One region of the Streptomyces sp. NPDC051569 genome, then DNA from elsewhere that is predicted to be linked to it. Evidence: riboswitches for the same ligand, from Rfam matches in the RefSeq annotation. Region 1 holds a riboswitch; each other region holds the start of a gene.
What was found. Region 1 has a riboswitch for cyclic di-AMP ahead of ACIBAE_RS21695 (M23 family metallopeptidase). Riboswitches for the same ligand answer to the same signal wherever they lie in the genome.

Region 2: another riboswitch for cyclic di-AMP. It lies ahead of ACIBAE_RS29120 (peptidoglycan DD-metalloendopeptidase family protein); the one in region 1 lies ahead of ACIBAE_RS21695 (M23 family metallopeptidase).
Region 3: another riboswitch for cyclic di-AMP. It lies ahead of ACIBAE_RS02250 (transglycosylase SLT domain-containing protein); the one in region 1 lies ahead of ACIBAE_RS21695 (M23 family metallopeptidase).

Annotation. Positions count from the first base shown of each region.
Region 1 covers NZ_JBITDJ010000016.1:45,599-55,677, forward strand. The annotation lists gene ACIBAE_RS21675 (DUF5998 family protein) at 1-151, opposite strand, end outside; gene ACIBAE_RS21680 (GNAT family N-acetyltransferase) at 212-3,073, opposite strand; gene ACIBAE_RS21685 (HPr family phosphocarrier protein) at 3,176-3,457, shown strand; gene ACIBAE_RS21690 (GntR family transcriptional regulator) at 3,610-4,299, opposite strand; gene ACIBAE_RS21695 (M23 family metallopeptidase) at 4,476-5,237, opposite strand; cyclic di-AMP (ydaO/yuaA leader) riboswitch at 5,251-5,421, opposite strand; gene ACIBAE_RS21700 (M16 family metallopeptidase) at 5,655-7,037, opposite strand; gene ACIBAE_RS21705 (M16 family metallopeptidase) at 7,055-8,425, opposite strand; gene ACIBAE_RS21710 (DNA topoisomerase (ATP-hydrolyzing) subunit A) at 8,617-10,079, shown strand, end outside.
Region 2 covers NZ_JBITDJ010000038.1:10,331-20,409, reverse strand. The annotation lists gene dxs (1-deoxy-D-xylulose-5-phosphate synthase) at 1-1,849, shown strand, start outside; gene ACIBAE_RS29140 (aspartate aminotransferase family protein) at 1,846-3,264, shown strand; gene ACIBAE_RS29135 (helix-turn-helix domain-containing protein) at 3,380-4,030, shown strand; gene ACIBAE_RS29130 (DUF6126 family protein) at 4,145-4,291, shown strand; gene ACIBAE_RS29125 (tyrosine-protein phosphatase) at 4,328-5,140, opposite strand; cyclic di-AMP (ydaO/yuaA leader) riboswitch at 5,591-5,753, shown strand; gene ACIBAE_RS29120 (peptidoglycan DD-metalloendopeptidase family protein) at 5,757-6,731, shown strand; gene ACIBAE_RS29115 (SGNH/GDSL hydrolase family protein) at 6,902-7,726, shown strand; gene ACIBAE_RS29110 (MBL fold metallo-hydrolase) at 8,231-9,463, shown strand; gene ACIBAE_RS29105 (SIS domain-containing protein) at 9,578-10,079, shown strand, end outside.
Region 3 covers NZ_JBITDJ010000001.1:524,222-534,300, reverse strand. The annotation lists gene ACIBAE_RS02260 (proline dehydrogenase family protein) at 1-506, opposite strand, end outside; gene ACIBAE_RS02255 (PucR family transcriptional regulator) at 696-1,829, shown strand; cyclic di-AMP (ydaO/yuaA leader) riboswitch at 2,581-2,735, shown strand; gene ACIBAE_RS02250 (transglycosylase SLT domain-containing protein) at 2,740-3,561, shown strand; gene ACIBAE_RS02245 (SRPBCC family protein) at 3,622-4,074, opposite strand; gene serA (phosphoglycerate dehydrogenase) at 4,401-5,993, opposite strand; gene ilvC (ketol-acid reductoisomerase) at 6,239-7,240, opposite strand; gene ilvN (acetolactate synthase small subunit) at 7,402-7,926, opposite strand; gene ACIBAE_RS02225 (acetolactate synthase large subunit) at 7,944-9,809, opposite strand; gene ACIBAE_RS02220 (putative bifunctional diguanylate cyclase/phosphodiesterase) at 10,019-10,079, opposite strand, start outside.

The sequences.
Region 1 (10,079 bases):
CGTCGAAGGTTGTTTCCTGGTGCACCAGGTACGACGCGATCTGCTCGCCACCGACAGCGGCTTCCACCGCTTCGGCCACGAGAGCCGGGTAGTAGCCGCTGCGCTCGATCGCCGTGCGCAGCCCCTGGGTCGTCGTACCGCTCTTCGCCATGGGCTCCATCCTACGGTGGCCGGATGGCTGCCGAGGACGCTCCGTGGGGTACCCACCGGCTCAGTAACTGGGGAGGCGGCGCGGTCCGAGATCGTCGCGGGCGGGGGGCGGCGCGAGGCGGACGCTCGCGCCGAGGACGGAGAGACCGCGGGTGGCGACGACCACGGGCTCCAGGTCGACCGAGACGATCTCGGGATGGTTGTCGACCAGCCGGGACACCCGCAGCAGCAGGTCCTCCAGGGCGGGGGTGTCGACGGTCGCGGAGCCGCGCCAGCCGAAGAGGAGGGGGGCCGCCCGGATCGACCGGATCAGCTCGGCGGCGTCGCGGTCGGTGGCGGGGACGAGCCGGTGGGCGAGGTCACCGAGCAGCTCGGAGGCGGCGCCCGCGAGCCCGAAGGAGAGGACGGCTCCGGCTCCGGCGTCGAGGGCCGCCCGTACGACGGTGTCCACCCCGCGCGGCGCCATGGCCTGGACGACGGGCCGCAGCTCGGCGGGGGCACCGAGATTTTCGGTCAGCTCGCGGTACGCGAGGCGCAGTTGCGCCTCGTCGGCGAGATCGAGGCGTACGCCGCCGAGGTCGGCGCGGTGCCGGAGGTGGGGCGCGGTCGTCTTGAGCGCGACGGGATATCCGAGTGAGGCCGCCGCGACGGCGGCCTCGTCGGGTCCGGGGGCGGGCAGGGTCGGGCGTACCGAGATGCCGTAGCGGGCGAGGAGCGCGTGTGCGTCGGTGGGGGCGAGGGGCACGCTGCGCGGTTCGGGCGCCGCGCCGAGCAGTCCGTCGATCAGCTTGGCGGCGCCCGCCTCGTCGATGTCGTCGTCCTCGGGGTGCTCGGGGTATTCGGCGTACTCGGTGTGCGTGGGCCCTCTGCCGGGCTCGGCCGCCTGCCGCCGCCACCGTGCGTACGTGACGGCCTCGGCGAGCGCCCGGACGGCCCGCTCGGCGGCGGGGTAGGCGGGAATCCACCCGAGGGTGCCGGGATCGCCCGGGCGCGGGGTCCCGGCATCACCGGGCCCCGGGCCCGCACCGGCGGACGCGTGGTCATCGCCTGATCCGGCGCCGGCGGCGGTGTTCTCCACCACCGCCAGTGCCTCCGCCAGGCCGCCGATCTCGACGTGGACCACCATGACCGGTTTGGCCGGTCCGGAGGCCGCCGCGCCGCGCAGGGCCGCGGCCAGGGTGTCGCCCGCGGGGTCGGACGTGCCGGTCTCGCCGACCCGGGGGATGGCGGTCACCACCACCGCGTCGGCTGCCGGGTCCGACAGGGCGGCCGCGAGGGCGGCGTGGAAGTCGGCGGGGGTCGCCGAGGTCGTGAGGTCGCGGGGCCGGAGCGGGTCGAGGCCCTCGGCGAGGCAGGCGTCGTACGTGAGGAGGCCGAGGGACTCGGAGTTGCCGAGGATCGCGACGCGGGGGCCGGCCGGCAGGGGCTGGGACGCGAGCAGCACGCCCGCGTCGACCAGTTCGGTGACCGTGTCGACGCGGATGACGCCCGCCTGCCGCAGGAGCGCCGAGACGGTCGCGTCCGGGATGCGGCTGACCGGGACCGCGTGGCCGGGCGGCGCGCTGCCGCTGTGGCGCGCGCCCTTGACGACGACGACCGGTTTGACCGCCGCCGTGCGCCGGGCGAGCCGGGTGAACTTCCTCGGGTTGCCGATCGATTCGAGGTAGAGGAGCACGACGTCGGTGTCCGGGTCGTCGTACCAGTACTGGAGGAAGTCGTTCCCGGAGACGTCCGCGCGGTTGCCCGCCGAGATGAAGGACGAGAGGCCCGCGCCGCGCCGGTGGAGTCCGGAGAGCAGGGCGATGCCGATCGCGCCCGACTGGGTGAAGAGGCCGATACGGCCCTGTCCTGGCGGTGCGGGGGCGAGGGAGGCGTTCAGCCGGACGGCGTCGGCGGTGTTGATGAGCCCGAAGGCGTTGGGTCCGATGATGCGCATGCCGTACGAGCGGGCCTGGCGGACCAGTTCCCGCTGGCGCTCCCGCCCTTCGGCGCCGGTCTCCGCGTACCCGGCCGAGACGACCACCAGGCCCTGGACGCCGTGTTCGCCGCACTCGGCGACCGCTTCCGGCACCCGCTCCGCCGGGATGGCGAGGACGGCGAGGTCGATGGGGACGCCGATCTCCGCGACGGACCGGAAGGCGGGAACGCCGTCGATCTCGCGGAGGTCCGGGGCGAAGGCGTGGTTCACCGCGTACATCAGGCCGGTGAAGCCTCCGGCGCGCAGGTTGGCGAGGACGGTGCGGCCGACTCCGCCGGGCGCACGGCCGGTGCCGACGACGGCGACCGAGCGCGGGGTGAGGAGCCGCTGCACGGAGCGTGCTTCGGCGCGCTGCTCGCGGCCGCGCTGCACGGCGAGGGATTCGACGGTGGGTTCGAGGTCCAGGGTGAGGTGGACGGAGCCGTCCTCGAAGCTGCGCTTCTGGGTGTAGCCGGCGTCCCGGAACACCTTGATCATCTTGTTGTTGGCGGGCAGCACCTCGGCGGCGAAGCGCCGGATGCCCCGCTCGCGGGCGACGGCGGCGATGTGTTCGAGGAGGGCGGAGGCGACGCCGCGGCCCTGGTGGGCGTCCTGGACGAGGAACGCGACCTCGGCCTCGTCGGCCGGCGCGGAGGCCGGCATGCCCCGCTCGTCGATGCGGTCGTAGCGGACGGTCGCGATGAACTCGCCGCCCACCGTCACCGCGAGCCCCACCCGGTCCACGTAGTCGTGGTGGGTGAAGCGGTGCACGTCCTTGTCGGAGAGCCGGGGGTAGGGGGCGAAGAAACGGTAGTACTTGGATTCGTCGGAGACCTGTTCGTAGAAGCTGACCAGCCGCTCCGCGTCGTCGGTGGTGATGGGCCGGATCCGGGCGGTGCCTCCGTCCCGCAGCACCACGTCTGCTTCCCAGTGAGAGGGGTAGGCATGGTCCGACGGCGTCTCCATGACCAAAGCCTACGGCGCACGGAGGAGCCACGACGGAGGATGCGCCGGGACACGTGGCACACTGGTCTAGACAACATCTTTGAAGACTTGAAGGGCAACACCATGGCAGAGCGTCGCGTCAATGTCGGTTGGGCCGAGGGCCTGCACGCCCGCCCCGCCTCCATCTTCGTCCGTGCCACCACGGCCACCGGCGTCCCCGTGACGATCGCCAAGGCCGAGGGCAATCCGGTGAACGCCGCCTCCATGCTCGCGGTGCTCGGCCTGGGCGCACAGGGCGGCGAGGAGGTCGTGCTGGCTTCCGAGGCGGACGGCGCCGAGGCCGCCCTGGACCGGCTGGCGAAGCTGGTCGCCGAGGGGCTCGACGAGCTTCCCGAGACCGTCTGACCCGGTTCGTACGCAGAATTCCAGAAAAGGAGTTCCCGGTGCGCTGAATTCAGCGCACCGGGAACTCCTTTTCGATCGACAGGCTTCACGCCATGTGCGGGCAGCACAAAACAAGTCCCGCTCATTTCTCTTCTTTGTATACGGCGCGATTGTTAAGAGCGGGCACTCGCGGTGTTTACGGCACGTTGCGGAACCTTCGCCTTTTCCCGGCCGCGCTCCGCCCGCCGCAACCGGTGCACGGCCACGGTGCGCTCCGCGTGCAGCGCCGTGAGCGCCCGCGCGCGCTCCGCGTCGCCCCGTGCCACCGCGTCCACGATCGCGCCGTGCTCCGCCCAGGACTCCACGGGGTGGGCGGGCTGTTCCACGGTGTACATCCAGGCGATCTTGTGTCGCAGCTGGGTGAGCGGGGCGGTGAGCGCGGGGCTGCCGGACGCCTGGGCGAGCGTCTCGTGGAACCAGGCGCCGAGCGAGCGCAGGTCCTCGCCCTGCCCCCGGCGGGCCCGCTCCTGCCCCAGCCTGACCAGGCCGCGGAGCACCTTCAGATGGGCTTCCGTACGGCGCTGGGCCGCGCGGGCCGCGCCCAGCGGCTCCAGCAGCAGACGCACGTCGAGGAGGTCGGCCGCCTCCTGCTCGGTGGGCTCGGCCACGCACGCGCCGACATGGCGGCGGGTGGTCACGAAGCCCTCCGCCTCCAGGGTGCGCAGCGCTTCGCGGACCGGGACGCGGGAGACGCCGTAGCGCCGCGCCAGTTGCTCCTCGGTGAGCCGGCTACCCCGTTCGAATACGCCGGAGACGATGTCGTCACGGACCGCCGTGCAAACCGAGTGCGCGGGAATGCGCATGTCCGAACCTCCGCCTTAATCCGCGCGAAACACTGCCGATGGCCACCTGATCCGTGACTCTATTGCAATCAACGCGAATTTCCGATGGGTGCCCGGAATCGATGGATATCTTTTGGCCAGCGCGGCGCACACGGAAGGCCCCGGCGGGGAACCGGGGCCTTCCGAGGTCCGAACGGTCAGACGCGCACTCCGTGGGCGCGCAGATACGCGACGGGGTCGATGTCGGAGCCGTACTCCTGGCCCGTCCTGGCCTCGAAGTGGAGGTGCGGACCGGTGGCGTTGCCGGTCGCGCCGGACAGCCCGATCGGCAGGCCCGGGGTGACGGACCGGCCGACGAAGACGCTGATGGAGGAGAGGTGGCCGTACTGCGTGTACGTGCCGTCGTCCATCCGCAGAACGATGTTGTTGCCGTACGAGCCGCCCCAGCCGGCCTCGACGACGGTGCCCGCGCCGACAGCGACGACCGAACTGCCGGACGCGGCCCGGAAGTCGACGCCCGAGTGGCTGCCGGAGGACCAGAACGAGCCGCCGGACCGGTAGCCGGTGGTGACGTACGAGCCGGCGACGGGGAGCCGGAAGGAGCCGAGGCGTTCGCGCTCGGCGGCGCGGGCGGCGCGTTCCCCGGCGGCGCGGAGCTCCCGGGCGCGGGCCTGCGCCTCGCGCCGCGCCGCCGCCTTCGCGGCCCGCTCGGCCGCGTGGCGCTGGGCGTCGGCCTGCGCGTCGATCCGGTCGGCGAGGGTGTCGCTCATGGCGAAGGCCTGGCCCAGCCCGGTGTGCCGGACAGCGCCCGGAGCGTCCGCGCCGGCGGCGAGCGCCGGGGACGCGAGGGCGCCGATGACACCGGTGGCGGTGAGTGTCGCGGCGCCGGCGAGACCCGCGCCGCGACGTGTCGTGCGGCGGCGGGCGCGGTGTTTACCGGTGACACGGGTGAACGCCATGAAGTGGCTGGTCCTTTCCTTCCTTCTCGCCTACCGGGTCAGCTGACGGGTTCGGAGCAGGAAGGTCTCCTACGGGCCCCTTTCGCGCGGGTGAGCGCGAAGGCGTCCGATTCACCCCGGGGACTGCGTGTGGGTCCCCGGCTCCCCGGGCTCGCGCCTGACGGGGACTCGGCGATGGCTGCCCGGTGCCGCGGCTGCGGCGGGGTACTGGCGGACAGCCGGACCGACGCTAGGCGGATCATCATTCGATCACCAAACGGGCAGGGCGTTTTGTAGCGCACACCACAGGGCAGACACGGAACCAGCACGCCAAATGGTGCATATGGGGTGTATGCCAGGAGACTCCGGCGACAGGCCATCGCCGGAGTCTCCTGATGCACCGGACAGGCCGAAGAGCGGCCCCGGATCAGCGCCGGATCAGCCCGCGATCACAGTCACTTCACCGATACCGAGAGCCGTCACCGGCTCCTTGATCCGCGCGGCGTCCCCGACGAGCACGGTGACGAGCCGGTCCACCGGAAAGGCGTTGACAGCCGCGGCGGTCGCCTCGACGGTGCCGGTCTCGGCCAGCCGCGCGTACATCTGCGCCTGGAAGTCGTCAGGGAGATGCTGCTCGACCTGGTCGGCCAGTGTGCCCGCGACGGAGGCGGCGGTCTCGTACTTCAACGGCGCCACCCCGACCAGATTCTGGACGGCCACGTCGCGCTCCGCGTCGGTGAGCCCCTCGGCGGCGAGCGTGCGCAGCACCTTCCAGAGGTCCTCCAGCGCCGGGCCGGTGGACGCGGTGTCCACCGAGCCGCTGATGGCGAGCATCGCGGCGCCGGTCGCCCCGCCCGGCGCGGTGGGCGCCGAGGAGCGCAGGACCTGGCCGAAGGCCCGTACGCCGTAGGTGTAGCCCTTCTCCTCACGCAGCACCCGGTCGAGCCGGGAGGTGAGGGTGCCGCCCAGGCAGTACGTGCCCAGCACCTGGGCCGGCCAGACGCGGTCGTGCCGGTCGGCGCCGATGCGGCCGATCAGCAGCTGGGTCTGTACGGCCCCGGGGCGGTCCACGATCACCACACGGCCGGTGTCGTCGGCGGTGATGGGCGGCGCGGGGCGGGGCGCGGCGGTGTCGCCGGTCCAGGCGCCGAGGGTGTCGGCGAGCACCTCGTCCAGGTCGACCCCGGTGAGGTCACCGACGACCACGGCGGTGGCCGTGGCCGGGCGCACGTGCGCCTCGTAGAAGGCGCGGACGCCCGCCGCGTCGATCCGCTCCACCGTCTCCTCGGTGCCCTGGCGCGGCCGGGACATGCGCAGGGAGGCCGGGAACAGCTCCTTGGAGAGCTGCTTGGCGGCGCGCCGGCCCGGGTTGGCGGTCTCGTGCGGGATCTCGTCGAGGCGGTTGCGGACGAGCCGCTCGACCTCGCTGTCCGCGAAGGCGGGGGCGCGCAGCGCCTCGGCGAGCAGGCCGAGCGCCTTGGGCAGCCGGGAGACGGGGACCTCCAGGGAGATCCGTACGCCCGGGTGGTCCGCGTGCGCGTCGAGCGTGGCGCCGCAGCGCTCCAGCTCGGCGGCGAACTCCTCGGCGCTGTGCTTGTCGGTGCCCTCGGAGAGCGCCCGCGCCATGATCGTGGCGATGCCGTCGAGCCCTTCGGGCTCGGCGTCCAGCGGGGCGTCGAGGTTGATCTCGACCGCCACCACCTGCTGTCCGGGGCGGTGACTGCGCAGTACGGTCAGCCCGTTGCCGAGGGTGCCGCGCTCGGGAGCCGGGAAGGCCCAGGGCCTGGCTTCGCCGGCCGTCGGCTGCGGGTGGAAGTCCATGGTCACGGCAGCGTCGGTCACTGGTCCGCCCCCTCGTGCTCGTCGGTCTCGGCGGCGGCGCCCTCGTCGGCGGCGCTCTCATCGGCGGTGAGCGGTTCGTACACCAGCACCGCCCTGTTGTCCGGGCGCAGCCGCGCCGCGGCGACGGCCCGCACCTCGTCCGCGGTGATGTCCAGCACCCGTGTCACCGCGGTCAGCGCCAGCTGCGGGTCGCCGAACAGCACGGCGTACCTGCACAGTTCGTCGGCGCGGCCCGCGACGGTACCGAGCCGGTCCAGCCACTCGCGCTCCAGCTGGGCGTGGGCGCGCTCCATCTCCTCCTCGGTCGGGCCCTCGGTGGCGAGGCGGGCCAGCTCCTCGTCGACCGCGGCCTCGATCTCCGGAACCTCGACACCACCGGACGTCTTGACGTCCAGCCAGCCGAGCGAGGGGGCGCCCGCCAGGCGCAGCAGCCCGAAGCCCGCGGCGACCGCGGTCCGGTCGCGGCGCACCAGACGGTTGTGGAGCCGGGACGACTCGCCGCCGCCGAGGACGGTGAGGGCCAGGTCGGCGGCGTCGCACTCACGGGTGCCGTCGTGCGGCAGCCGGTAGGCGGCCATCAGCGCGCGCGCCGGGACCTCCTCGTGGATCACCTCGCGGAGTTCCCCGCCGATGACGTCGGGGAGCGATCCGTCGCGCGGCGGCTGCTTGCCGTCGTGGGACGGGATGGACCCGAAGTACTTCTCGACCCAGGCGAGCGTCTGCTCGGGGTCGATGTCGCCGACGACCGACAGCACCGCGTTGTTCGGCGCGTAGTTCGTCCGGAAGAACGCGCGGGCGTCCTCCAGGGTGGCGGCGTCCAGGTCGGCCATCGAGCCGATCGGGGTGTGGTGGTACGGGTGGCCCTCGGGGTAGGCGAGAGCGGTCAGCCGTTCGAAGGCCGTGCCGTAGGGCACATTGTCGTACCGCTGTCGCCGCTCGTTCTTGACGACGTCCCGCTGGTTCTCCATGGACTCGTCGTCGAGCGCGGCGAGCAGGGAGCCCATCCGGTCGGCTTCCAGCCACAGCGCCAGCTCCACCTGGTGGGTGGGCATCGTCTCGAAATAGTTGGTGCGCTCGAAGCTGGTGGTGCCGTTCAGGGAGCCGCCGGCCCCCTGCACCAGTTCGAAGTGGCCGTTCCCGCTCACCTGCGCCGAGCCCTGGAACATCAGGTGCTCGAAGAGGTGGGCGAGTCCCGTACGGCCCTTGACTTCGTGGCGCGAGCCGACGTCGTACCAGAGGCAGACCGCGGCGACCGGGGTCAGATGGTCCTCGGAGAGCACCACGCGCAGGCCGTTGGCCAGCCGGTGCTCAGTCGCTGTCAGGCCGCCGGAACCGGCCTGCGCTGTGGCCGTGTGACCCATGGGCATGTACGTCCCTTCGATCGCGATATGGAGAAGTCCTGCCACTGTATGCAAGCGCGCTGACGCCTGGCGAAGTTCCCGTGCCGCGCGCGCTCAACGACGGGTCGAGGTCGGCGCTGTCAGTGGCTCGGTCCACAATGGTCCGCGTCAGTTGAAGAAACCGCCGCTCAGACATCTGTGAAGGAGCCGCAGCCGCGATGGCCCGCCGCAGCACGAAGACCCCGCCGCCGGAGGACTTCGAGGAGAAGATCCTCGACATCGACGTGGTCGATGAAATGCAGGGCTCCTTCCTCGAGTACGCGTACTCGGTGATCTACTCCCGGGCCCTGCCGGACGCCCGTGACGGTATGAAGCCGGTGCACCGCCGCATCGTGTACCAGATGAACGAGATGGGCCTGCGCCCCGACCGCGGCTATGTGAAGTGCGCGCGCGTCGTCGGCGAGGTGATGGGCAAGCTGCACCCGCACGGCGACGCGTCGATCTACGACGCGCTGGTCAGGATGGCGCAGCCGTTCTCGATGCGGCTGCCCCTGGTCGACGGCCACGGCAACTTCGGCTCGCTCGGTAACGACGATCCGCCGGCCGCGATGCGTTACACCGAGTGCCGGATGGCCGACGCCACGTCACTGATGACGGAGTCGATCGACGAGGACACCGTCGATTTCGAGCCGAATTACGACGGCCAGGAGCGGGAACCGGTCACGCTTCCGGCCGCGTATCCGAATCTGCTCGTCAACGGGGCCTCCGGGATCGCGGTCGGCATGGCGACGAACATGCCGCCGCACAACCTGGGCGAGGTCGTGGCGGCCGCCCGCCACCTGATCAGGCACCCGTCCGCCGACCTGGAGACGCTGATGCGTTTCGTGCCGGGTCCCGATCTGCCCACCGGTGGCCGGATCGTCGGGCTGACCGGCATCAAGGACGCGTACGAGAAGGGCCGTGGCACCTTCAAGATCCGGGCCACGGCGACGATCGAGGACGTCACCCCCCGCCGCAAGGGCCTGGTCGTCACGGAGCTGCCGTTCACGGTCGGCCCGGAGAAGGTGATCGCGAAGATCAAGGACCTGGTCTCCGCCAAGAAGCTCCAGGGCATCGCGGACGTGAAGGACCTCACGGACCGCTCGCACGGCCTGCGGCTCGTCATCGAGATCAAGAACGGCTTCGTGCCGGAAGCGGTGCTGGAGCAGCTCTACAAGCTGACGCCGATGGAGGAGTCCTTCGGCATCAACAATGTGGCGCTGGTGGACGGCCAGCCGCTCACGCTCGGTCTGAAGGAGCTGCTGGAGGTCTATCTGGACCACCGGTTCACGGTGGTGCGCCGGCGCAGTGAGTTCCGGCGGACCAAGCGCCGTGACCGGCTGCATCTCGTCGAGGGGCTGCTCGTCGCGCTCCTCGACATCGACGAGGTCATCCAGCTGATCAGGTCGAGCGACAACTCCGCGCAGGCCAAGGAGCGGCTGATCGAGCGCTTCTCGCTGAGCGAGATCCAGACGCAGTACATCCTGGACACGCCGCTGCGCCGGCTCACCCGCTTCGACCGGATCGAGCTGGAGAGCGAGCGTGACCGGCTCAACGGCGAGATCGACGAGCTGACCGGCATCCTGGACTCGGACTCGGAGCTGCGCAAGCTGGTCTCCGGCGAACTGGCCGCGGTGGCGAA
Region 2 (10,079 bases), on a different contig from region 1:
CGATCTCAAGGCGCTGACCGCCGGCGAACTCGACGAACTCGCCGAGGACATCAGACAGTTCCTGGTCCGAGCGGTGGCCAGAACCGGCGGACATCTCGGGCCCAATCTCGGGGTGGTGGAACTGACCATCGCCCTGCACCGGGCTTTCGATTCGCCGGTCGACCGCATTCTGTGGGACACCGGACATCAGAGTTACGTCCATAAACTCCTCACCGGCAGACAGGACTTCTCCAAACTGCGCGGCGAGGGCGGCCTCTCGGGCTATCCCTCCCGCGAGGAGTCCGAGCACGACGTCATCGAGAACTCGCACGCCTCCACCGTGCTGGGCTGGGCCGACGGACTGGCCAAGGCCCGTGACGTACGGGGCCGGGACGGCCATGTCGTCGCCGTTACCGGGGACGGGGCCCTCACCGGCGGCATGGCCTGGGAGGCGCTCAACAACATCGCGGCGGCCGGGGACCGTCCGCTGATCATCGTCGTCAACGACAACGAGCGGTCCTACGGCCCGACGACCGGCGGTCTCGCCCGCCACCTCGCCACGCTCCGGTTCACCGACGGCTACGAGAAGTTCCTGGCCTGGGGCAAGGACGTACTGGAGCGCACACCGGTCGTGGGACGGCCGCTCTACGGGTCGCTGCACGGCGCCAAGAAGGGGTTCAAGGACACCTTCGCCCCGCAGGGCCTGTTCGAGGACCTCGGACTGAAGTACATCGGACCCGTCGACGGCCACGACATCGCCTCGGTGGAGGCGGCGCTGGGCAGGGCCAAGCGTTTCCCCGGACCCGTGCTCGTGCACTGTCTGACGGAGAAGGGCCACGGCTACCAGCCCGCCCTGGCGGACGAGGCCGACCGCTTCCACACGGTCGGCGTGATGGACCCGCTGACCTGCGAACCGCTCGTACCGCCCAGCGGCCCGTCCTGGACCTCCGTCTTCGGCTCCGAGATCGCGGCCATCGGCGCGGAGCGGCCCGACGTCGTGGCGATCACGGCCGCCATGCTCCACCCCGTCGGGCTGACGGAATTCGCCGAGCGCTTCCCCGACCGGGTCTGGGACGTGGGCATCGCCGAACAGCACGCGGTGGTCTCCGCGGCCGGGCTCGCCACCGGCGGGCTGCACCCCGTCGTCGCGGTCTACGCGACCTTCCTGAACCGCGCCTTCGACCAGGTGCTCATGGATGTCGCGCTGCACCGCTGCGGCGTCACCTTCGTCCTGGACCGGGCGGGGATCACCGGCTCCGACGGGCCCTCACACAACGGCATATGGGACATGTCCTTCCTCCAGTGCGTACCCGGCCTGCGGATCGCGGCGCCGCGCGACGCCGGACAACTGCGCGCCCAGCTGCGCGAGGCCGTCGCCGTGGACGACGCGCCGACCGTGGTGCGCTTCCCCAAGGAGTCGGTGGGCGTCCCGGTCCCGGCCGTCGGACGGGTGGGCGGTATGGACGTGCTGCGCCGCGCGGAGGACGCCGACGTGCTGCTGGTGGCGGTCGGGGCGCTCGCCCCCGCCTGCCTCGGGGCGGCGGAACTGCTCGCCGAGGGCGGGATCGGCTGCACGGTGGTCGACCCGCGCTGGGTCAAGCCCGTCGACGAACAGCTCGCGCCGCTCGCGGCCGGGCACCGGTTGGTCGCGGTTGTCGAGGACAACAGCCGCAGCGGCGGCGTCGGTTCGGCCGTCAGCCAGTCGCTGCGCGACGCGGGGGTGGACGTACCCCTGCGGACGTACGGCATCCCCGAACAGTTCCTGGCCCATGCCAAACGGAGTGAGGTACTGGCCGACATCGGCCTCACACCGGTGGAGATCGCAGGACGGATCAGTGCCGCCCTGGCACGCAAGGAGAACAAGCGATGAGCCAGTCCAACGAGTCCGCGCAGTTCGACGAGGCCAAGGGATTCGACCTCATGCGGCTGCTCGCGGACCGCGGCGCCGAGCGCTACGAGCTGCACACCAAGCACCTCAACCACCAACTGCCGCGCATGCTGCACACCATCGGCTTCGACCGGGTCTACGAACGGGCCGAGGGCGCCTACTTCTGGGACGAGGACGGCAACGACTATCTGGACATGCTCGCCGGCTTCGGCGTCATGGGGCTGGGCCGCCACCACCCCGTCGTACGCAAGGCGCTGCACGACGTCCTCGACGCCTCTCTCGCCGACCTCACCCGCTTCGACTGCCAGCCGCTGCCCGGACTGCTCGCCGAGAAACTGCTGGCCCACAGCCCGCACCTGGACCGGGTGTTCTTCGGCAACAGCGGCACGGAAGCCGTCGAGACCGCCCTCAAATTCGCCCGGTACGCGACCGGCAAGCCCAGGATCCTCTACTGCGCGCACGCCTTCCACGGGCTCACCACCGGCTCGCTGTCGGTCAACGGCGAGGACGGCTTCCGCGACGGATTCGCCCCGCTGCTTCCCGACACCGCGATCGAGCTCGGTGATCTCGACGCACTGGAGAGGGAGCTGAGGCGCGGCGACGTCGCCGGATTCGTCGTCGAACCGATCCAGGGCAAGGGCGTGCACGAGAGCCCGCCCGGTTTCCTGCGCGCCGCCCAGGAACTGCTGCGCCGGCACAAGGCGCTGCTCATCGCCGACGAGGTGCAGACGGGCCTCGGCAGGACCGGGGACTTCTACGCCTACCAGCACGAGGACGGCGTGGAGCCGGACCTGGTCTGTGTGGCGAAGGCGCTCTCCGGCGGTTACGTGCCGGTCGGCGCGACCCTCGGCAAGGACTGGATCTTCAAGAAGGTCTACTCGTCGATGGACCGGGTGCTGGTCCATTCCGCGAGCTTCGGCTCCAACGCCCAGGCCATGGCGGCGGGCCTGGCCGTCCTGTCGGTGATGGAGGACGAACAGACCGTCGCCAACGCGCGGGTGACCGGAGACCTGCTCAGGACGCGGCTGGCGGCGCTGGTGGACCGCTACGAGCTGCTGTACGACGTACGCGGCCGGGGCCTGATGATCGGGATCGAGTTCGGCCGGCCGAACTCGATCAAACTGCGCGGCCGCTGGACCATGCTCCAGGCGGCCCGCAAGGGACTCTTCGCGCAGATGGTGGTCGTACCGCTGCTCCAGAAGCACCGCATCCTCACGCAGGTCTCCGGTGACCATCTGGAAGTGATCAAGCTGATCCCGCCGCTGACCATCGGGGAGCGGGAGGTCGAACGCTTCGTCGCGGCGTTCACCGCGGTCATGGATGACGCCCACGGCGGTGGCGGACTGATGTGGGACTTCGGCAGGACACTCGTGAAGCAGGCGGTCGCCAACCGGTAGACGCAGGCACCGGCACCGGCCGGGCGCGACGGTCCCGGACCCGCGCCCGGCCGGAATTTTTGCCTCTGAGGCAAGGAATTTGCCTCGGAGGAAAAGTTCCTGGCGGAATGGGCACATGAGCACATCTCCTGCCGGCGGGCCGGCCGAACCTCCGCCCGGGGGGCCACCGCCCCACGAGCTCCCCGGAGAACTGCCCGACGTCGCTCCCCGGCTGCGTGAGCTGCGCCGGAACCGCCGGCTCACGCTGGAGGCCGCGGCCCGGCGGGCGGGGCTGTCACCCGCCCATCTCTCCCGTCTGGAGACGGGCCGCCGGCAGCCTTCCCTGCCCCTGCTGCTGGCCCTGGCCCGCGTCTACGGTACGACCGTCTCGGAACTGCTCGGCGAACTGCCCCCGGAGCGGGACCCCGTCGTCCGGGCCGGCCGCACGGACCCGGTCGAGGCCGACGGCTGGACGTACCACCAGGCGGGCGCCCCCGGCCGGGCCATGCAGCCGCTGCGGGTCCAGGTGCCGTACGGCGCGCAGGGCGACCTCGTCCGCGTACATCCGGGGGAGGAGTGGATCCATGTCCTCGGCGGACGGCTGCGGCTGAGCCTCGGGGACGCCGTACACGTCCTCGACCCGGGGGACAGTGCGCACTTCGACTCACTCACCCCGCACCGGATCGCGGCGGCCGGACCCGGCGGGACCGAGCTGCTCTTCGTCCACACCCTGCTGCAGAGCCCCGCCGCCGAGCTGTGTCTCGGTGGCCGCGCTCATCGCCGCTGACCGGAAAGGTACCGAGCCATGTCGCTGACACACGAACGGGAGCAGGACCCGGAGCGGGACCCGGCCGCCACCGGAGGCGGGCCGAGGCGCGTGAACGAAGGCGGGCCGAGGCGCGTGAACGAAGGCGGGCCGAGGCGCGTGAACGAGGAGAAGACGTTCCCCCGCGGACTCGTCATCCGGCTCTTCGCCTATCTGGTCGCCGGTCATCTCTTCGCGGGCTTCCTCTACCTGCTCTTCCACCTGGGGGCGCGGGGGCAGTAGCGGGCGGCGGGCGCGGGCCCGGCCCGTATCCGCCGGTCAGCCCTCGTCGAGAAGGCGGGCGCGCAGCCGCTCGCGGGTCTCCTGGCCGATCCCGAGGCCCTCGGCCAGATAGCGGTCGACGCCGCCCCACGTCTTCCCGATGGTCTCGAAGGCCGCGGCGAGGTATTCGGCGCGGGCGTCGAAGAGCGGGCTGAGCAGCTCCATCACCTCCGGTGACGTCCCGGAGGCCGAGCTGTCGCCGCGGCGGACGAGATAACGGCGGTGCGGGTCGTTCGACTTCAGATAGTCGGCCTCGATCGCCTCGCGTCCGACACCGACCGCGAGGAGGGTCACCGCGACGGACAGGCCGGCCCGGTCCTTGCCCGCCGCGCAGTGCAGGAGCGCCGGGACGCTGTCCTCGGCGAGGGCGTGCAGCACCTGGCTGAGCTCGGCGGTGCGGTCGGTGATGATCGCCCGGTACGAGTCGGTCATCCGGGCCGCCGCCCTGCCCTCCGAGAGCAGCGAGCGCAGCTGGTCGAGATCGCCGTCCCTGACCATCCGCCAGAACTCGGCGCCGTCGGCGGGGTCGGTGAGCGGGATGTTCACGTTGCGTACGCCGGGCAGCTCCACGTCCCTCCCGTCGAGCTTGAGGTCGGCCGCGTTGCGGAAGTCGAAGACCGTGTGCAGGCCGAGGGAGGAGAGGAAGGCGGCGTCGGCCGCGGAGGCGCCGGCGAGGTGGCCGCTGCGGAAGAGCCGGCCCGGCCGCACCCGGTGGCCGTCCGTGGTCGGCAGCCCGCCCACGTCGCGGAAATTGCGCACCCCGGTCAGCGCGGGCTCGGTCGACGGGACCTCCGGCTGCTGCTGCGTCACGGCCTGCTCCTCCGTGTCTGCCGTCGGCGCTGCTCGCCCACGGTGCCGGTCCCTGACCCTACGACATCGCATTCCGGCGGGACCGGCTTCCCCGGAACGGAAACCCGGGATTCCGCAGGGGAGCCACGTGGACCTGCCGGCGGGGGAATATCGGTTAAATGGCGATCTGTCCGTATTGAGCTATTTCGCATAACGTGCCCCGATCGAGGGGGAGATGGGCTGGGGCCCGTGAGCGGGATCTCATCCGTGACGTTCCGTGGCGGTCGGGCGAAGCGGAATTCCCGCTCCATAAGGAAAGTGAAGATCGGTAATCCACGCAGGGTCACCGGAAATCCGGAGCGATATCGAAGTGTGAGTCAACGGCGGAAATGATCGGCTTGTTCCCGCGCTCCGGGCTCGCTTACGTTCAGCCTCAATCCGAGCGGAACGCCGAATCCTGCCGCCGCCCGGAATTCACACCCACCCATCCACGTGTGGCAGGAGCGGGGGACCCAGGTAAGTACGCCGGTCCGGATATCCGGACCGGCTCGGGGTTAAGTCGCGCAGCTGGCGCGACCGGGCATCTCCAGCCCGAACCCGACAGCTCACCTCGAAGGCGTCGGAGAGGAAATTCGTCATGCCCGTGCAGGGTAAGCACCGTCGTACCAAGGCCAACCCGATCGCCCGCGGTCTCATCGCCGTAGGTGCGGGCGGAGCCGTCATCGCGCTGCCGCTCATCGGTGCGACCGGTGCGCACGCCGCCGAGACCGCCGCCCCGCAGACCGCCACCACCGCGGAGCGGACCGCGTCCCCGGCGAAGTCCGTCGTGAAGCACGCCGCCGCCGAGACCGTGCGGACCTACTCCGTCGTCTCCGGCGACTACCTGTCCAAGATCGCCCAGGAGCAGAACGTCCGCGGCGGCTGGCACAAGCTGTACAACGACAACCGCCGGGCCATCGGCGCCAACCCGTCGCTGATCCACCCGGGCCTGAAGCTCACCCTCGGCGCCAAGGCCGGGGCGGCCCACCACCACGTGGCCCCGGCGCCCGCGAAGCCCCATGCGCAGAGCAAGCCCCAGGCGGCGGCCCCGGCCAAGCCCGAGGTCAAGGCTCCCCAGGCGGCTCCCGCCGCGCAGACCCAGGCTCCCACCGCGCAGACCCAGGCTCCCGCCGCGCAGCCCGCCGCGCCGGCGCAGAGCAGCGGTTCCGGCTTCACCGCGCCCGTCTCCGGCGTAGGGATCGGCACCTCGTACCACGCCTCCGGCAGCAGCTGGGCCAGCGGTTACCACACCGGTGTCGACTTCCTGGCCTCCTCCGGCACCGTCGTCAAGGCGGTCGGCCCGGGCACCGTCGTCTCGGCCGGCTGGGCCGGCTCCTACGGCAACCAGGTCGTCATCCAGCACGGCGACGGCCGCTACTCGCAGTACGCTCACCTCTCCTCCCTCGCCGTCTCGGCCGGACAGACCGTCAGCGGGGGCCAGCAGATCGGGCTCTCCGGTTCCACCGGTAACTCCACCGGGCCGCACCTGCACTTCGAGATCCGCACCGGCCCGGACTACGGCTCGGACATCGACCCGCTGGCGTACCTCCGCGGCCACGGCGTCTCCATCTGACCGGATCCGGTCCCACGCTTCGGTACGCCTCCGCCCGGCACGCATGTGCCGGGCGGAGGCGTTTCGCCTATTCCGGCTTGGCCCAAATGTGACCGGTGGTTTATCTCACCCCGCGTCAATCCCTCCTTACGGTCGCGTAGGTCACATCCGCAGGTGAAAGATGTGCGGCTGTGGCAGACGATGCGAGATCAAGAAGAAGCGGCGTATTCGGGTCGTACGCGGCGATCGGTGACAGCTTCACGGAGGGCGTCGGAGATCCAGGACCCGACGGGCTGTACGTCGGCTGGGCGGACCGGCTCGCCATCCTGCTCGCTGATCAACTGCCGGTCACCGGCGAGACGACGGACCTCGTCCACGGTGATTTCCGGTACGCCAATCTCGCCGTACGCGGCCGCCTCCTCGACCAGATCGTCGCCGAGCAGATACCCCGGGCGAAGCGGATGGCCCCGGATCTCGTGACCTTCTGCGCCGGCGGCAACGACATCATCCGCCCCGGCACCGACCCCGACGATGTCGCCGAGCGCTTCGAGCGGGCCGTGGCCGACCTCACCGGGGCCGTCGGCACCGTCATGGTGACCACCGGCTTCGACACCCGGGGCGTCCCCGTCCTGCGTCATCTGCGCGGCAAGATCGCCACCTACACCGCGCACGTGCGGTCCATCGCCGACCGCTACGACTGCCCCGTGCTCGACCTCTGGTCCCTCAGGTCCGTCCAGGACAGGCGGGCCTGGGACAGCGACCGGCTGCATCTGTCACCCGAGGGACACACCCGCGTCGCGCTGCGCGCCGCACAGGTACTCGGCCTCGACGTCCCCGCCGACCCGGACCAGACATGGCCGCCGCAACCGCCGCGCGGCACCTTCGAGGTCCGGCGCGACGACATCCACTGGGCGCGCGAACATCTGGTGCCGTGGATCGGGCGCCGGCTGCGCGGCGAGTCCTCCGGCGACCAGGTCGTGGCCAAGCGTCCCGATCTGCTGCCGCTGAAGCACTGACGGCTTCCGAGCTGCCGCTTCCGCGCGGCGGCTTCCGACCGGCGGTTCCTGTCCGGCGATTCCCGCGCGGGGGCGTCCTGCCCGGGGCTGAGGCCGGGGCCGCGAGCAGATCGTCCGGGCCGATGAGCGCCGTACCGCCCGCGCCCGTACAGGCGTAGGCGCCCGCAGGCGCGCCGAGGGCGGCGCACTCCTCCGGGCGGCGGCCCGCCGGCCGTCCGTGGAGAAAACCGGCACGGTCACGGTCACGTGGTTGGGCTCCCCGCTCCACCCGACGGCTCCATGCGACCGCCTGTCGCCCGAGGTCACGCCGCACACCGGCGGGCGGGTCGGATGCCGGGGCGCCCGGGGCAGCGGAGACCGGCGGTGGCCGCCGGCCGGGAACCCGCCGGGCGGAAACGACGTTCCTCCGGCGTAGGCGGGGAGGGGTCGCTCCGGTCTATTCGAACCGCACGGACGTACGCCCCCGGCCATAATGAGGACGACATCGAACCTCCAGGAGGTGCCGTGACCGGCGCTGGTTCCCCCCTTACGTTGCGCTCCCGGCTGCGCTCGCTGCGACCCGTGGCCTTCGGGGCCGACTCGGCCGGGGAGAGGCTGGAGCGGATCCACCGCTCGCCGAACTTCGCCGACGGAGTGTTCCAGAACCCGGTGGGTGCCAGGACCAGACCGTCCGGTTCGGGGCTGGAGTTCGCGAAGATCTACTTCCAGAAGGAAGCACGGGCGCGGCGCGTCCCGACCGGCACCATCCCCGTGTACGCCACCACCCTCGCCGAACTCGCCACGCCCCCGGCCTCGGGCCTGCGGATCACCTGGATGGGCCATTCGACCGTGCTCGCCGAGATCGACGGCCGGCGCGTGCTCTTCGACCCCGTATGGGGTAACCGCTGCTCACCCTTCGCCTTCGCGGGCCCGAAGCGGCTGCACCCCGTGCCCGTACCCCTCGCCTCGCTCGGGCCCGTCGATGTCGTCGTGATCTCCCACGACCACTACGACCACCTCGATCTGCCCACGATCAAGGCCCTCGCCTCCACGGACACGGTCTTCGCCGTGCCGCTCGGCGTCGGCGCGCATCTGGAGCGCTGGGGGGTACCCCCGTCGCGGCTGCGCGAACTCGACTGGAACGAGTCCGCCGAGATCGCCGGCATCCGGCTGACCGCGACCCCCGCGCGCCACTTCTGCGGCCGGGGCCTGCGCAACCAGCAGCACACGCTCTGGGCGTCCTGGGTCGTCACGGGACCGGACCACCGGATCTACCACAGCGGCGACACCGGCTACTTCCCCGGTTTCCGCGACATCGGCGCCGAGCACGGCCCCTTCGACGCCACAATGATCCAGATCGGTGCGTACAGCGAGTACTGGCCCGACATCCACATGACCCCGGCCGAGGGGATGCGCGCCCATCTCGACCTCCAGGGCGACCGGCCGTCCGGCGTGATGCTGCCGATCCACTGGGCCACGTTCAACCTGGCCCCGCATCCGTGGGCGGAACCGGGGGAGGGCACGGTCGCGGCGGCCGAGGAGGCGGGCGCCGGGCTCGCGCTGCCCCGCCCCGGCCAGCCCTTCGAGCCCACCGGGGACGACGTCCCCTCCGCTCCGTGGTGGCGGGCCGTCGCGGCCACGCCGGTGGGCGGCCGGCCCCTGGCGGCGGCCCCCCTCGCGGTCGCGGACGCCGCGCCGGGGACGGACGCCCACCAGGGAAAAGCGGAGGAGACGGCTGAGACGGCGCCCTCGGCGTAGCGGGTCCGGGGGGTTCGTCACGGTCCTGGGGCAGCGGGCTCCGGGACCGGCGGCTCCGGGCGGCGGGGACAGCGGTGGGGACAGGGGAGCGGGAACAGGGGAGTGGAGACGCGCGTGACGTTCGTGGAGACGGAACTGGCCACCCAGCCCGAGTGCTGGCGCCGGGCGGCGGCACTGGCCGGAGGGCTGGACGATCAACTGCCCCGGCCCGGTGAGCGTACGGCCGTCGTCGGCTGCGGCACCTCGCTGTTCATGGCCCGCGCCTACGCCTCGCTCCGCGAAGGCGCCGGGCTCGGCGAGACCGACGCCTTCGCCGCCTCCGAGTTCCCCGGGAGGCGCCGCTACGACCGGATCGTGGCGCTGACCCGCTCCGGGACCACCACCGAGGTTCTGCACCTCCTCGCGGCGGTCCGGGGGACGGCCCGGACGACCGCGATCACCGCGGACCCCGCCGCCCCCGTGCGGTCGGCCGCCGACGATCTGGTCGTCCTGGACTTCGCCGACGAACGGTCCGTCGTGCAGACGCGCTTCGCCACCACGGCCCTCACCCTGCTCCGCGCCCACCTGGGCCTGCACACCGACGCGGTGGTCACGGACGCGGAGACCGCCCTGGCCG
Region 3 (10,079 bases), on a different contig from region 1:
GTGCGGAACAGATACGACTGGATCACGGCGCCCGTCTGCGGGAAGCGCGCGCGCATCTCCGCGTGGATGGCGAGCGTCGAGTCGATGGTGGTGTGGTCCTCCATGTCGAGGGTGACCGTGGTGCCGATGGCGTCGGCGGCCTCGACGACGGGGGCGAGGTTCTTCAGCGCGAGGTCGTGGCCGCCGGCCAGCGCCTGGCCGAAGGACGACAGCTTCACGGACATCTCGGCGCGTACACCCAGCTCCAGCGGCGCGAGGGCCTCGATGAGCCGCAGGTACGCGTCCCGGGCCCGGGTCGCCTCGGCCGGGTCGGTGATGTCCTCGCCGAGGACGTCGAGGGTGACCTCCAGGCCGCGGGCGGCCTTGGACGCGATGACGGGGGTGGTCTCCTCGACCGTCTCACCGGCGATGAAGCGGTTGACCACCGGCTTGGTGACCGGGGCGGCCGAGACGATACGGCGCATTCTGTCGCTGCGCGACGCGGCAAGGATCACGGGACCCAGCACAGGGCACCTCCACGGAAGAGATCGAGCGAGTACGTAGCGGAACGGAACAGAACCGCGATCGGTTCCGGCACGGCACGGAGAACCACGGTGAAACCTAGGGACCGGTCCGATCCTCTGCCATCGACAGCTGTCACGCATCCGTGGCCCTGATCTCAGACATGTGTCTGAAAGCGGTGGGAGAATGTCGGGGTGAAGGGCGATTACCAGGACCTGGTCGACGAGATCTCGGCGATGCTCGGGGTGCCCGCGACCCTGGAGAACCGCGACTTCGGCCTGATCGCCTTCGGCGCGCACGACAGCGACGACGACGCGGCGATGGACCCGGTCAGGACCCGCTCGATCATGACCAGGAAGTCCACACCGGCGGTCCGGGCGTGGTTCGAGGGCTTCGGCATCGCGCGGGCGACCGGCCCGGTCCATATCCCGGCTGTTCCGGACGCGGGCGTCTTCCGGGGCCGGATCTGCCTGCCCGTACGGCACCGGGGCACGGTGCTCGGATACGTCTGGCTGCTCGACGACTCCGCCCCGGGGCCGAGCGCGTCACGGCTGGCCGCGGCCATGGAGGTGACCACGCGGATCGGTGACCTGCTCGCCGAAGAGGTGAAGGCCGGCGCGGATCTGGCGCGTGAACTGCGGGCCGTGCTCACGGCGGGGGGCGGCTGGGAGCGGGACATGGCGGCCGCGGCGCTGCGTACGGCTCTCGGGCCGAGTGCGGACGGCCTGCACGTGATGCTGTGCGTGGCGCCCTGGCGGGGAGAGGAACCGCAGGTACGGGCGGTGCCGGGGACGGCGGCGCTGTGCACGCTGCCCTACGCGGCGGACGCCGTGGCGCTCGCCCTGCTCGTACGGCTCCGCTCACCGGACGCGCTGGCTCCCGCGCTCACGGCGCTGGCCCGGCTGCGCGAGGGCGCGGGCCGGGGCGCGGCCGCCGGATCCGGGACGCCGCGCCGGGGCCTGGCGGAGCTGCCCGCGGCCTGGCGGGAAGCGGTCTCCGCCGCCCGCGCGTCCGTGGCCCAGCCCCGCCTCGGCCCGGTGGCCCAGTGGCCGGCGATCGGCCCGTACCGCCTGCTGACCGCGCTCCCTCCGGAGCCCGATCCGGTGGTCCGGCCACTGCTGGAGCCGGCGCACGCGGAGCTGGCCCACACCGCCGAGGTGTTCCTCGACTGCGCGGGCCAGGCGAGCCGCACGGCCGGGGCGCTCGGCATCCACCGCCAGACCCTTTACTACCGGCTCTCCCGCATCGAACAGCTGACCGGCCTGGACCTGGACGAGGGCGAGGACCGGCTGCTGCTGCACATGGCCCTGAAGGCCGCCCGGCTCTGACCGCGACGCGGGGTCCGGGCCGGCGAGCGGGAGGGAAGGGGCGGCGCGTCCGATACGGCGCGGGGCGGGGCGCCTTGGGCGGCGGCGCCCGGAATTGCCCGCCGCCCCCATGCCGCTGAGTGCCCGTGAGTTCGGACGCGGGTGCCCGCGTCCGCGCCGTCCTGTTCCTTCCCGGAATGGATTCACATACACGGACGCGAGCGGCTCGGGGATGTTTCTCCTTTCTCCTGACGTGCCATGGAAAAGGAATGCTGCACGACGGGCCATCAGAAAGAGGAAAAGCCCCGCGCATTCGGGACCGGACCGCTGTTCGTCCGCCGCACCCGCGCCACCGCGCGGGGTGATCCATTTCCCGCCGGCCGGGGCGCGACCCGAAGGTCACGTCGACACTCCACTCCCGCACGGGACTCCCGCACGGGACTCCCGCACGGGCGAAGTAGACCATTCTTCCCACGAAGGCGGAATGTACCTTTCACGCAAATCGATCACTTTCGGGTGTCATTCAGAGAGGCATTTCCGCCCCGATCGTGATCCGTGTCACGTCGGGAGGCGGCCGCTCTCCCCCGGTCCCTCCACCGACTTCCCTCAGGGGAAAGGAATTTGAGTTCTCCGGCACCGAGCGATTAACCGAATGTTTCCCGACCCGATTCATTGATGACATGGAGCCGCACATTCAGGACTTGTTTCGCCCGGAGATTCCCGCTTAGGTTCACCTACATCCGGATGGACGCCGAATCCTGCCACCGTCCGGAAACCACACCCACTCACTTCCGGCAGGAGCGGGGAACCCAGGTAAGTCGCCGATCCGCGATCCGGATCGGCTCGGGGTGAAGCCGCGCGCACAGCGCGGCCGGGCATCTCCAGCCCGAACCCGACAGCTCACCTCGCAGGCGACGGAGAGGAATGCGTCATGCCCACCAAGGGAAAGCACCGTCGTCCCGGAAGCAGCCCGCTCGCCCGGCGTCTCGTCGCCGCGGGCACGGGCAGCGCCGCACTGGCCCTGCCGCTGATAGCCGCGACCACCGCCGAGGCGGCTCCGCAGGCCCGGCAGGTGAGCGCCCACCCGGTGACCGCGGTCACCGCCGCCGCCGCGAAGGAAACCGCTCTGCGGGAAGCCCCCGCGACCCACCTCGTGGTCCGGGGCGATTCCCTTTCCAAGATCGCGGAAGCCCACGCGCTGAGCGGTGGATGGAAGAAGCTCTACCAGGACAACCGGCGGGCCGTGGGCGGCAATCCGTCACTCATCCACCCCGGCCTCACGCTGGTCCTGGGCGAGAAGGCCGCGCCGCGAACGGCCGCGCCGCGAACGGCCGCCCCGTCCGCCGCCGGGCAGAAGGCCGCGCCCGCCGCCACGGAGAGCGGGCCCACCGCGGACGGCGGCGCCGTCGTCCAGGCGGCCGAGAAGACGTACTCCGACGATCTGGACGGCTGGATCAGGGAGTCGCTGGACATCATGGCCGCGCACGGCATTCCCGGTTCCTACGACGGTATCCACCGCAACATCATGCGCGAGTCCTCGGGCAACCCGTCCGCCATCAACAACTGGGACTCCAACGCCGCGGCCGGAACTCCGTCCAAGGGTCTGCTCCAGGTCATCGACCCGACCTTCCAGGCGTATCACGTACCCGGCACGTCGATGGACAGTTACGACCCGGTCGCCAACATCACCGCCGCCTGCAACTACGCCGCCGCGCGGTACGGCTCGATCGACAACGTGAACGGCCCCTACTGACAGACCCGTTCCGCCCCCGCTCCACCTCGGTGGGGCGGGGGTACGTCCGTGCCGGGAGTCTCAGACCTGCTCCTCCTCGACGGCGGTCCTGATGCGGTCGCCGAAGGCGGGCGCGTCCTTGCGGGCCGCGCTCAGTGCGAAGCCGGTGAGTAGCTTGCCGACGCCGTGGCCCTCCAGGACGTTGTAGATCCGGACCTTGGTCTTCCCGTCCGGGGCGGGCTCCAGGTCGTAGCCGCCTTCCTTGGACGTGACGAGGTTCTTGGACGTCTCCGTCCAGCGGATCCTGCGGGGCGGATCGAACTCACTGATCCGGAACTCCCGCTTGGTCGTCATCCCGGCGTCCTTGACCGTGCTCAGGTAGACGGTGCCCGCCGTCGTGGGGCCCTCCGGAGTCTTCATGATCTCTTGCACCCTGGGGCTGAACTTCGGGTCGTTCCTGCCGTCGGCGAGGAAGGCGAAGACCTCCTCGATGGGCCGGTCGATCTCCGTGGTCGCCTCAAACTGTCCAGCCATGGTCGCTCCTTGATCACTCAGCAACGTGAGACAGGCGGACGCCTGCCCGGCGTGGACAGCGGCCGGCCGGTACGAGCCGACCGCCATATCCCTATTGTCCCCGTTGGTCCCGTCTTCCCACCACCCGGCGGACCGGCGACAGCCGCCCGGCCCGGAGAACGCGTGAGGGGCCCGGTGGACACCGGGCCCCTCACATGAGCGGTCACACTCGGCCGGCCGGACTCAGCCGGTCAGATCCAACCACCGGCCAGGTTCACCGCCGGTCAGGTTCAACGGGCCGGGGTTCAGCAGGCCGGGTTCAGCAGGCCGGGTTCAGCCGGTCAGGTTCAGCCGGTCAGGTTCACCGTGCGGGCCGAGGCCGCGCCGATCTCCTCGGAGATCTCGGTGAGCACCGCCGCCGGCACGTTGTCGTCGACGGTGAGGACGACCAGCGCCTCGCCGCCCTCCTCCTTGCGCGAGACCTGCATACCGGCGATGTTCAGCCCGGCCTCACCGAGGATCCGGCCGACCGTGCCGACCACGCCCGGGCGGTCGTCGTAGCGCAGCACGACCATGTGGTCGGCCAGCGCCAGATCGATGTCGTGCTCGCCGATCGCGACGATCTTCTGCAGGTGCTTCGGACCCGCCAGGGTGCCGGAGACCGACACCTCCTCGCCGCCGGTGAGGGTGCCGCGCACCGTGACCACATTACGGTGGTTGGGCGACTCACTCGACGTGGTGAGCCGGACCTCGACACCCCGCTCCTGGGCGAACAGCGGGGCATTGACGTACGACACCGTCTCGGCGACGACATCCTCGAACACGCCCTTGAGCGCGGAGAGTTCGAGCACCTTCACATCGTGCTGGGTGATCTCGCCGTAGACCTCGACATCGAGGCGGAGCGCGACCTCGCCCGCGAGCGCGGTGAAGATACGGCCGAGCTTCTCGGCGAGCGGCAGCCCCGGGCGAACGTCCTCGGCGATGACCCCGCCCTGGACATTGACCGCGTCCGGGACCAGCTCACCGGCGAGCGCGAGACGGACCGACCGGGCGACCGAGACACCGGCCTTCTCCTGCGCCTCGTCGGTGGAGGCTCCGAGGTGCGGGGTGCAGACGACCTGGTCGAACTGGAAGAGCGGGGAGTCCGTGCAGGGCTCCTTGGTGTACACGTCCAGACCGGCACCGGCGACGCGGCCCTCCTTGAGGGCGGAGGCGAGCGCCTCCTCGTCGACGATCCCGCCCCGCGCGGCGTTGACGATGCGCACGCTCGGCTTGACCTTGTGCAGTGCCTCGTCGCCGATCAGGCCGAGCGTCTCGGGGGTCTTGGGCAGGTGCACGGTGATGAAGTCCGACACCTCCAGCAGCTCGTCGAGCGTGAGCAGCTTGACACCCATCTGGGCGGCGCGGGCCGGCTGCACATAGGGGTCGTACGCGACGATCTTCATGCCGAAGGCGGACATGCGCTGTGCGACCAGCACACCGATGCGGCCGAGGCCGACGACGCCCAGGGTCTTCTCGCTCAGCTCGACGCCCGTGTACTTCGAGCGCTTCCACTCGCCGTTCTTCAGGGCGGTGTTGGCCTGCGGGATGTGGCGTGCGGTGGCGACCAGCAGACCGCAGGCCAGCTCGGCGGCGGTCACGATGTTCGAGGTCGGCGCGTTGACGACCATCACGCCGGCCTTGGTGGCGGCGGAGACGTCGACGTTGTCGAGGCCGACCCCGGCGCGGGCGACCACCTTCAGCTTGTTCGCCGCGGCGACCGCCTCGGCGTCGACCTTCGTCGCGGAGCGGACGAGAATCGCGTCCACGTCGGCGATCGCCGACAGCAGCTCCGCGCGGTCGGCGCCGTTGCAGTGCCGGATCTCGAAGTCCGGGCCGAGTGCGTCGACCGTGGCCGGCGAAAGCTCTTCAGCGATGAGTACGACAGGTTTCGAGCTCACGTGAGTCCTCACAAATCCCATTGCGGACGGCCGTCCCGACGGCCGCAGGCGGTGGAGGGGGTGTGCTGGTCAGCCGCGTGGAAGACGCACGACGCTGTGGGCCTGACGCGTATGTGGAGAGCAGTGTAGTGCTGCGGCTCGGCGAAATCCCCGCTGTAACAGCAGGATCACCCGTACGTGCGGTCCCACGTCGGCGTCACGCGAGTGGGGCCCCGTCAGATTGACGGGGCCCCACCCACACGGTGTTACGCGTCCTCGTTGTCGACCCAGCTCATGAGCTTGCGCAGCTCACGGCCCGTGGTCTCCAGCAGGTGCTCGTCGTCGGCCTTCTTGTACTCGTTGTACTTCTTCAGACCGCCGTGGTACTCGTCCATCCACTGCTGCGCGAACGTACCGTCCTGGATCTCGCCCAGGATCTTCTTCATCTCGGCCTTGGTCTGGTCCGTGATGATGCGCGGGCCGGTGACGTAGTCGCCCCACTCGGCGGTCTCCGAGATGGACCAGCGCATCTTCTCCAGGCCGCCCTCGTACATGAGGTCCACGATCAGCTTCAGCTCGTGGAGGCACTCGAAGTAGGCGATCTCCGGCTGGTAGCCGGCCTCGGTCAGGGTCTCGAAGCCCGCCTTGACCAGCGCGGCGGTGCCGCCGCAGAGCACGGCCTGCTCACCGAACAGGTCGGTCTCGGTCTCCTCGGTGAAGGTCGTCTTGATGACACCGGCGCGGGTGCCGCCGATGCCCTTCGCGTACGAGAGCGCCAGCGCGAACGCCTTGCCGGAGGCGTCCTGCTCGACGGCGGCGATACACGGAACGCCGCGGCCCTCCTCGTACTGACGGCGGACCAGGTGGCCGGGGCCCTTCGGGGCGACCATCGCGACGTCGACGTTGGCCGGCGGCTTGATGAAGCCGAAGCGGATGTTGAGGCCGTGGCCGAAGAACAGCGCGTCGCCGTCCTTCAGGTTGTCCTTGATGGACTCCTCGTAGACCTGCGCCTGGATCGGGTCCGGCACCAGGATCATGATGACGTCGGCCTCGGCGGCGGCCTCCGCCGGCGTCACCACGCGCAGGCCCTGCTCCTCGGCCTTGGCCTTGGAGTTGGAGCCCTCGTGCAGACCGACCCGGACGTCGACACCCGAGTCACGGAGCGACAGCGCGTGGGCGTGGCCCTGGCTGCCGTAACCGATGACCGCGACCTTGCGGTTCTGAATGATGGACAGGTCGGCATCGTCGTCGTAGAACAGCTCGGCCACTGGTTCTTCTCCTTGGTGTGCGCTGCGTGGAACAACCACAGCTTCGGCATGGTGCGGCTTGCGTCCCACCGTACGGCGGGCGGGGTGGAGCGGGTCGCCCGGTCTCGGCATACGAACCGGACCGGACCCGGGGTGTGGAACGACTCGTTCAGGCGCTTCGTTCAGGCGCTGCGGTCGAGGGCCCGCAGGCTGCGGTCCGTGATGGACCGCGCGCCGCGCCCTATGGCGATCGTGCCGGACTGGACCAGCTCCTTGATGCCGAACTGCTCCAGCATCTTGAGCATCGCCTCCAGCTTGTCGGTCGACCCGGTGGCCTCGATGGTGACGGCGTCGGGCGACACGTCCACGGTCTTGGCGCGGAACAGCTGCACGATCTCGACGATCTGGGAGCGGGTCTCGTTGTCGGCGCGGACCTTCACCAGGACGAGCTCACGCTGGATCGCGGCGGTGGGCTCGAGTTCGACGATCTTCAGGACGTTGACGAGCTTGTTGAGCTGCTTCGTCACCTGCTCCAGGGGGAGTTTGTCGACACTCACCACGATGGTGATGCGGGAGATGTCGGGGTGTTCCGTGACGCCGACGGCGAGCGAGTCGATGTTGAAGCCGCGGCGGGAGAACAGCGCGGCGATCCGGGCGAGGATGCCGGGGGTGTTCTGCACCAGGACGGAGAGCGTGTGCTTGGACATGTGTCGGTCTCTCTCGCTCAGTCGTCGGTGTCGTCGCCGAAGTCGGGGCGGATGCCCCGGGCCGCCATGACCTCGTCGTTGGAGGTACCCGCGGCGACCATCGGCCAGACCTGGGCGTCCTCGTGGACGATGAAGTCGATGACCACGGGCCGGTCGTTGATGGCGTTCGCCTGGGCGATCACCGCGTCCAGCTCGTCCGGGGATTCGCAGCGCATCGCGACGCAGCCCATGGCCTCGGACAGTTTCACGAAGTCCGGGACGCGGGTACCGCCGCTGGGGCCGCCCTCCGTCTCCTGACCGGCGTGCAGCACGGTGTTCGAGTAGCGCTGGTTGTAGAAGAGGGTCTGCCACTGGCGGACCATCCCGAGCGCGCCGTTGTTGATGATGGCGACCTTGATCGGGATGTTGTTGAGCGCGCAGGTGGTGAGTTCCTGATTGGTCATCTGGAAGCAGCCGTCGCCGTCGATCGCCCAGACGGTGCGGTCCGGCCGGCCGGCCTTGGCGCCCATGGCGGCCGGCACGGCGTAGCCCATGGTCCCGGCGCCGCCGGAGTTGAGCCAGGTGGCGGGCTTCTCGTACTCGATGAAGTGCGCGGCCCACATCTGGTGCTGGCCCACACCCGCGGCGTAGATGGTGTCCTCCGGCGCCAGTTGCCCGATCCGCTGGATGACGTGTTGCGGGGAGAGGGTGCCGTCCCCGGGCTGGTCGTAGCCGAGCGGGTAGGTCTCGCGCCAGCGGTTGAGGTCCTTCCACCAGGCCGCGTATCCGGTACGGGCGGACTCGCCGAGGGTCCCCTCGGTGTGCTCGGCCTGGACGGCCTGGACCAGGTCGGCGAGGACCTCGCGGGCGTCGCCCACGATCGGCACGTCGGCGGCGCGGTTCTTACCGATCTCCGCGGGGTCGATATCGGCGTGGATGATCTTGGCGTGCGGCGCGAAGCTGTCCAGCTTGCCGGTGACGCGGTCGTCGAAGCGGGCACCGAGGGCGACGATCACGTCGGCCTTCTGCAGCGCGGTGACGGCGGTGACCGCACCGTGCATACCCGGCATTCCCACGTGCAGGGGGTGGCTGTCGGGGAACGCGCCCAGCGCCATCAGGGTGGTGGTGACGGGGGCTCCGGTCAGCTCCGCGAGGACCTTCAGCTCGGCGCTGGCGCCGGACTTGATGACACCGCCGCCGACGTACAGCACCGGGCGCCTGGCCTGGGTGATCAGCTTGGCGGCCTCGCGGATCTGCTTGGCGTGCGGCTTGGTGACCGGACGGTAGCCGGGCAGGTCCTGGCCGGGCGGCCAGCTGAAGGTCGTACGCGCCTGGAGGGCGTCCTTGGCGATGTCGACCAGGACGGGGCCCGGACGGCCGGTGGCCGCGATGTGGAAGGCCTCCGCGATGGTGCGCGGGATGTCCTCGGCCTTGGTGACCAGGAAGTTGTGCTTGGTGATCGGCATCGTGATGCCGCAGATGTCCGCCTCCTGGAAGGCGTCCGTGCCGATGTGGCTGCTGGCCACCTGGCCGGTGATCGCGACCATCGGCACGGAGTCCATGTGCGCGTCGGCGATCGGGGTGACCAGGTTGGTGGCGCCGGGACCCGAGGTGGCCATGCAGACGCCCACCTTCCCGGTGGCCTGGGCGTATCCGGTGGCCGCGTGGCCCGCCCCCTGCTCGTGGCGGACGAGGATGTGCCGCACGCGGGTGGAGTCCATCATCGGGTCGTACGCGGGGAGGATGGCGCCGCCCGGGATGCCGAATACCGTGTCGGCCCCGACCTCCTCGAGGGAACGGATGAGTGACTGCGCGCCCGTCACGTGCTCAACGGTGGCGGAGGACGGTCCGCCGTTACGGGCCCGCGGCTGCGGATGGTGGGCCCCGGTGGCCTGCTCGGTCATCGGCATTCTCTTCTCGAAGCTGAGGTTTGCGATGGTTTGAAATGGTCCGGTGCAACAAAAAACCCCTCGTGCCGTGAGGCAAGCGAGGGGAGCGCGTCGGGTGTGGTCCACGGAGTCAGGCAACAGACTCCGCTTCAGCCGACGCGCTTTCCAAGTACGAGAATTCGGGTGCGCATGGCATTGACCCTCCCTCCGGCGCGCCATCCATGTCAAGGAGGTGGGACGGGCGTCTCAGCATTTGAGCGGATGGTGGGGTGCGCCATCCGGTCG